One region of the Bacillus sp. ISL-75 genome, then DNA from elsewhere that is predicted to be linked to it. Evidence: riboswitches for the same ligand, from Rfam matches in the RefSeq annotation. Region 1 holds a riboswitch; each other region holds the start of a gene.
The links. A riboswitch is a leader RNA that binds a small molecule or an ion and turns the genes downstream of it on or off. The one in region 1 is predicted to bind S-adenosylmethionine.

Region 1 (2,274 bases):
TCACATAAAGCATCTTCTTTCAATGGAATATTATCATTAAGACCATAAACGGCTGCTGAAGAAGCAAATACTACCTTTTCCACTCCATATTTGGTTGATAATTGAAGTATATTTGTCAATCCTAGGATGTTTGATTGAGAATCTAGGTATGGGTTCACCATTGATGTTCCGACATTTACTTGTGCTGCCAGATGAATAACTACATCAAATCTATTAGATTGGAATACACCCTCACACGTTTGGTCTTCTACGTTTAATTGATAAAATTTATGTTTGAACTTCACATTATCCTTATTTCCTGTAGAAAGGTTATCAATAATGTAGACTTCATCACCTTCCTTAAAAAATCTTTCAGAAACAAAGGAACCTATAAAGCCATAACCACCAGTTACAAGGACCTTCATATTTTCACCTCTATATATTTTGTCTAATTGTTATAACTATTTTTTGACTTTTTGTAGGGCGTTTCTTAACTCAATTAAGTCTTTCTCATTTATCAATCCAGATTCTAGTGCAATATTTATGAAAATATTCCAATTTTTAACATTTCCCTTACCATTATCATGTGTATCAGATTTTGCGGTATCTTGGCTTAAAAGTGTTTGTATGTCTACATCTAGTATTTTGGCTATTTTTCCCAAAATTTCAATTGAAGGGTTACTCTGGATATTTCTTTCGATTTGACTTAAGTAAGATTTTGAGATAGATGTTTTCTCAGCTAATTGAGATAAGGTAAGGTTTTTCTCTTTCCTTAATTTTTGAATTTTTTCTCCTAACATAATAGGCCTCCTAAAATAAATTTCACTCCTCTCTTAAATATCATTATAGTAAACATTTCGTTCTTTGTAAAGAACGAAGATAATCACCTAATACTTTTGGTAAGTGCTTTATTACGAACAACACTTAACCATTAACTCATTTTTAATAAAATAAATTGACACCACCGCTAAGTTGTAGTAAATTTTATAAATAATCTAAATATTACTTTCTTATCAAGAGAGGTTGAGGGAATGGCCCTGCGACACCTCAGCAACCATCAATGGATCGCCATTGAAAAGGTGCTAAGTCCTGCAAATTAGTCGTTAATTTGCAAGATAAGAAGAATGACTTTTTGGTCGTACTTACAAAAGCCTTTCTTCTTATAGAAAGGCTTTTTTATTTAATAATTTTTATACAACACAAGGAGTGGTAGTCATGTACAAAATTGATACGAAACTTGCTCAAATTGGAAATCGCAGTGAAACAACAACTGGAACCGTAAATCCGCCTGTATACTTCTCAACAGCCTTTCGTCACGAGGGAATTGGTCAATCAACTGGATTCGATTATATCCGAACAGGGAACCCAACGCGCCAGCTTCTTGAAAAAACTATTGCCGATTTAGAGAACGGCGATCAAGGATTTGCCTGCAGTTCTGGTATGGCAGCAATCTTAACCATACTTGCTTTATTTCAATCCGGTGATGAATGGCTGGTAAGTGAGGATTTATACGGCGGTACCTACCGTTTATTAGAAAAAGGCTATCAAAAATGGGGCTTGAAAAGTCAATATGTTAATACCTGTTGTCCGGAAGAGATTGAAAAGAAAATTACGCCGCAAACAAAAGCGATCTTCCTTGAGACACCAACTAATCCGCTTATGCAGGAATCAGATATTGCCGCTGTTTCAAAAATTGCCAAGGAACATGGACTATTGCTAATTGTGGACAACACTTTCTATACGCCACTGTTACAACAGCCGATTACCCTTGGTGCTGATATTGTCATCCATAGTGCGACGAAATACTTAGGTGGCCATAATGATGTTCTAGCCGGGCTTATTGTCGCTAAAGGAAAAGAGCTTTGTGAAGCATTGGCATTCCATCATAACGGTGCTGGAGCGGTCTTAAGCCCATTCGATTCTTGGTTATTAATGCGCGGTATGAAAACATTATCACTTCGAATGGAAAGACATGAAAAAAATGCTAAGAATATCGTCGAATTTCTTTCCCTGCATGATGCTGTCACAGATGTCCTCTATCCGGGACGGGGTGGAATGGTTTCCTTTAGAATCAAGGATGAAGCTTGGGTTAATCCATTTTTACAAGGCTTAAATCTAATCAGCTTTGCGGAAAGTTTAGGTGGAACGGAAAGCTTTATCACTTATCCAGCAACGCAAACCCATGCGGATATTCCTGAAGAAATCCGAATTCAATCCGGCGTCTGCAATCGTTTATTGCGTTTCTCCGTTGGACTTGAGGATTCACAAGACATAATTGAAGATTTGGAAAAAGCT
Region 2 (2,274 bases), on a different contig from region 1:
GGAAGCCTATTTAGATATTGAGCAATATGGAAAGCCTCAATTAACCAATATTGAATTCACCACGACGACCCTTTGTAATATGCGTTGTGAGCATTGCGCGGTAGGCTATACACTCCAAACAAAGGATCCGCAGGCGCTTCCTCTGGATTTGCTCATACAAAGATTAGAAGAAATCCCGACACTTCGATCACTTAGCATTACCGGTGGAGAACCGATGTTATCCTTATCCTCGGTAAAAAATTATGTTGTACCTATTTTAAAATATGCCCATGAACGCGGTGTACGGACGCAGATTAATTCCAATTTAACCCTTGAATTAGATCGTTATGAATTAATCGTGCCTTACTTAGATGTTTTACATATTTCGCATAACTGGGGGACCGTCGATGATTTTGTCGAGGGTGGCTTTGCCAGAATGGAACGGAAGCCTGAATATGAACAACGGGAAAAATATTTTAATAGAATGATAGAAAATAGCCGTGAACTGGTAAGAGCAGGGGTGATGGTATCTGCTGAAACGATGTTAAACAAGCGGACACTACCGTATTTAGAAAAAATTCACCGTCAAATTGTTGATGAAATGCTATGCCAGCGCCATGAAATACATCCAATGTACCCAAGTGATTTTGCTAGCAATCTCGAAAGCTTATCACTTAATGAAATAAGAGAAGCGATCCATCACTTACTAGATGTCAGAGATGAAAATGTGTGGATGCTATTTGGCACGCTCCCATTTTATGCGTGCAGCGATAATCAAGAGGAATTAGCTCTTTTACAACGTTTATATAAAAGTAAAAATGTCACAGTCAGGAATGACCCTGATGGACGTTCACGATTGAATGTAAATATTTTTAACGGAGATATTATTGTTACTGATTTCGGTGATACACCGCCACTAGGAAACATCCAAACTACAAAGCTAGTAAATGCATATGAAACATGGCAGTCATCTGCTTTAGCAAACGAATTAAGCTGTCATTGCCCAGCTGTCAAATGTCTCGGGCCAAATATATTAGTTAAGAACAGTTATTATCAGGAAATGGACTTTACCAAGCGAAAAAGCAGAATAAAGTAATAAAGCAAAAGCACTTTAAATGCATTAAATTTAAAGTGCTTTTCTATGTAGTACTAGCCGAAAGATAACCTAATACCTCGCCTTGCATCGTACTATTTGGCGGATTGGGAATAATAACTGTATTAGAAATATTCAAAACACTATTGACAACTTGTTAATGGGAGACTAAAATCTAATTTATTACTTTAAATGAATAATACGTTCTCTTATCAAGAGTGGCAGAGGGACTGGCCCGATGACGCCCAGCAACCGTTCCGTTTGGAATTGGTGCTAAATCCTGCAAAACAATTTATTGTTTTGAAAGATAAGAGAGGAGTAGTCCCTTAATTTGTGATGAAACCTCTCTTTTCTGGAGAGGTTTTTTATTTTTATATAAAAACAAACCTTTCCAATCGGAGTAATGGAGTATTGATAAGAATCTAAAAGGGGGAGCTTTAATCATGAAAAGAAATATCTTTAAAAGTACACTCGTATCAGCATTAGCAGCAACACTCTTACTCACAGGCTGTGCTTCTGAGGGAGAAACAAAACAAGCAAGCACTCATAAAAAGGTTTCACTTGAAGGTGTGTCTGAAAAGTTTACAAGTGGTGATCCGTTAAAAATCAAGGTGATCCGTAAAATTGGCGGTGATGATCATACTGCCCAATTCTTAGCAGGTGCAAAAGAAGAGGGAGAAGCCTTAGGTTTTCAAGTGGACGTGTTTACCGCAAATGGTGACACGGCTAAGTTCCATGATGCTATTAATCAGGCATTAGACCAGGATTATGATGGATTTATCATTTCTCATGGTGACGATGATGCGACTGTTAATGATGTAAAAAAGATAGTTGAAAAAGGAAAAAGTGTAGTCACATTTGACTCAAATCCAAATATTGCGAAGGTTGATGGAGTAACGCTTACTTCACAGGATGATGAAGCCTTAGCAACTTTGGCCCTTGATCAACTCGTAAAGAATACAAACGGAAAAGCAAATATTGCCTACCTATGGGTCGACGGTTTCCCTGCAATGGTTAGACGTAATAAGGTTTATCAAGATGTCCTTTCAAAAAATCCTGAAATTAAAGAAGTAGAACGCTTTGGTGTGGCTGCGGCAGATACAAGTGTACAAACACAAAACGCAGTTGCAGCCATGTTAAATAAATATCCAAAAGGCAAACTGGATGCCATATTTGCTACTTGGGATACATTTGCAATCGGT
Region 3 (2,274 bases), on a different contig from region 1:
TGAGTAGGCGTTGGCTGATCAGGGTTGCCTTGCCCTAAATTAATCACATCAAACCCTTGTGAAATATATTCCCCTACTTTTTTAACAAGTGCAGCAAAAAATTGCTTCGGAAGATTAGTTAATAATTCTGATGGTGGAAATTGCTTCATTGTTCTCACCTGCTTAATTATTTATAAGAATCATTATGAATTTCTAGTCACAAATGATATAACTTTTATAATAGCTTGTAAAGAAAAAATCCCAAATTTCAAACGAGGTGAAGATTCGTGAAATTAAAAATTTCATGTCTGCAAATGGATATCGTCTTCGGTGATCCCAATAAAAACTACCAAACTGCCGAAAGACTCATTGAAAATGCACTGACTGAACAACCCGATATCATTGTCCTTCCGGAACTATGGACAACGGGATATGACTTGACCCGCCTGAATGAAATTGCAGACCCAAAAGCAGTACAAACAATTGAATTTCTGAGAAATGCAGCACAACAAAATCAGGTTCATTTCGTTGGCGGCTCAGTTGCGAACCGTGAAGAAACAGGAGTAAAAAATACTCTCCTCATCATCAATAAAGATGGCACGCTTGTGCACAAGTATAGTAAACTACATCTTTTTAAACTCATGAATGAGCATGTTTTCTTAGAGCCTGGCGCCGAGAAGGGACTTTTCCAACTTGATCATCATCAGTTTGCTGGGTCGATCTGTTATGATATCCGGTTTCCAGAGTGGATACGCGCTCACACATCAGAAGGTGCAGAAGCACTGTTTGTTGTGGCCGAATGGCCTGCACCCAGATTGTCCCACTGGAGGGCCCTTTTAATTGCCAGAGCAATTGAAAATCAATGTTATGTAATTGCCTGTAACCGTTCTGGAAATGACCCAAATAACCATTTTGCTGGTCACTCGATGATTATTGACCCGTGGGGTGAGGTCATTGCTGAGGCTGGAATGAAGGAAGAAATCCTATCGGCTGAAATTGAGATGGACTTAGTCAAGGAGGTCCGTAAGCAAATTCCTATTTTCACGGATAGAAAACCAGAATTCTATAAATAATAATTTTCAAAAAATATTGACACTTTCTCTTTGTTACTGATATGATTTTTACCAGTTAAATAGATTTTCTCTTATCATGAGCTGGCTGAGGGATTTGGCCCTTTGAAGCCCAGCAACCGACCGGAAACCCATTGAAATGGGGCGCTTTTTGCGCTGGGGATTCCCCCTTTAAGGCACGGTGCTAATTCCAACAGAAGGATTATCTTTCTGAGAGATAAGAGGTGCGACAGACAATATTGTCTATCAGCCTCTTTCAGATGAGAAAGAGGCTTTTTTAGTGCCTGCGTGCATAATTAAGCCTCCCAAAAACGAGGAGGTACCATAATGAGTCTACTAAAACAAAAAACATACCAGCCTTTAACAAACGAAAGTGCAGTTGAACTGGCACTTGAATTGAAAATTTTTGACCAGCATGCAAAACTTTCCTGCAAGGAGATTGGCGATGGGAATCTCAATCTAGTCTTTCATATTGTTGATGAATTGGAAGGAAAAAGTGTTATTATCAAACAAGCTCTCCCTTATGCAAAGGTAGTTGGCGAAAGCTGGCCATTAACTTTGAAAAGAGCAAAAATTGAAGCGGATGCCTTAAAAATTTTCGGACAGATTGCTCCAGATTATGTGCCCCAAGTTTTTTTCACAGATGATGTCCTAGCTGTAACCGTAATGGAGGACCTTTCCCATCTTTCGATCGCAAGAACTGGCTTTATCAAAGGAGAAACTTATCCATTAATTTCAAAACATCTAGGTGAATATCTTGCAAAAACATTATTTTACACTTCTGATTACGGATTAAGCCCTTCCGTAAAAAAGGAATATGTACAACAGTTTATCAATCCCGAGCTTTGCAAAATAACTGAAGATTTAATCTTCACAGATCCTTTTATTGATGCAGAAACCAACGATTTCGAGGAAGGACTGCGTCCTGTTGTCGAAGAGCTTTGGCAGGATGATGAACTAAAGTTTCATGTAAATATTTTGAAGAAACGCTTTTTAACAGAGGCTGAAGTTCTCCTCCATGGTGATCTTCATACCGGAAGTGTTTTTGCCGATAATTATGAAACAAAAGTAATCGATCCCGAATTTTCTTTCTACGGACCAGCTGGATTTGATATCGGCCAAGTAATTGCAAATCTTCTCTTCCAGGTAATAGCAAATGTTGAAGAAAGGGATCTTTTCCTCAATCATATTGAAACGGTATGGAGTGAATTTGAGGATCAATTTA

Region 2: it holds a riboswitch for S-adenosylmethionine, as region 1 does, so the genes downstream of both, J7E63_RS07140 (sugar ABC transporter substrate-binding protein) here and J7E63_RS18730 (methionine biosynthesis PLP-dependent protein) in region 1, are expected to answer to the same signal.
Region 3: it holds a riboswitch for S-adenosylmethionine, as region 1 does, so the genes downstream of both, mtnK (S-methyl-5-thioribose kinase) here and J7E63_RS18730 (methionine biosynthesis PLP-dependent protein) in region 1, are expected to answer to the same signal.

Annotation. Positions count from the first base shown of each region.
Region 1 covers NZ_JAGGQX010000046.1:40,095-42,368, forward strand. Annotated here, with positions in the region: gene J7E63_RS18720 (NAD-dependent epimerase/dehydratase family protein) at 1-404, opposite strand, end outside; gene J7E63_RS18725 (helix-turn-helix domain-containing protein) at 441-779, opposite strand; SAM riboswitch class I at 987-1,101, shown strand; gene J7E63_RS18730 (methionine biosynthesis PLP-dependent protein) at 1,195-2,274, shown strand, end outside.
Region 2 covers NZ_JAGGQX010000016.1:66,875-69,148, reverse strand. Annotated here, with positions in the region: gene yfkAB (radical SAM/CxCxxxxC motif protein YfkAB) at 1-1,075, shown strand, start outside; SAM riboswitch class I at 1,279-1,386, shown strand; gene J7E63_RS07140 (sugar ABC transporter substrate-binding protein) at 1,516-2,274, shown strand, end outside.
Region 3 covers NZ_JAGGQX010000052.1:171,427-173,700, reverse strand. Annotated here, with positions in the region: gene J7E63_RS21055 (pyridoxal phosphate-dependent aminotransferase) at 1-149, opposite strand, end outside; gene J7E63_RS21050 (carbon-nitrogen family hydrolase) at 267-1,052, shown strand; SAM riboswitch class I at 1,121-1,273, shown strand; gene mtnK (S-methyl-5-thioribose kinase) at 1,377-2,274, shown strand, end outside.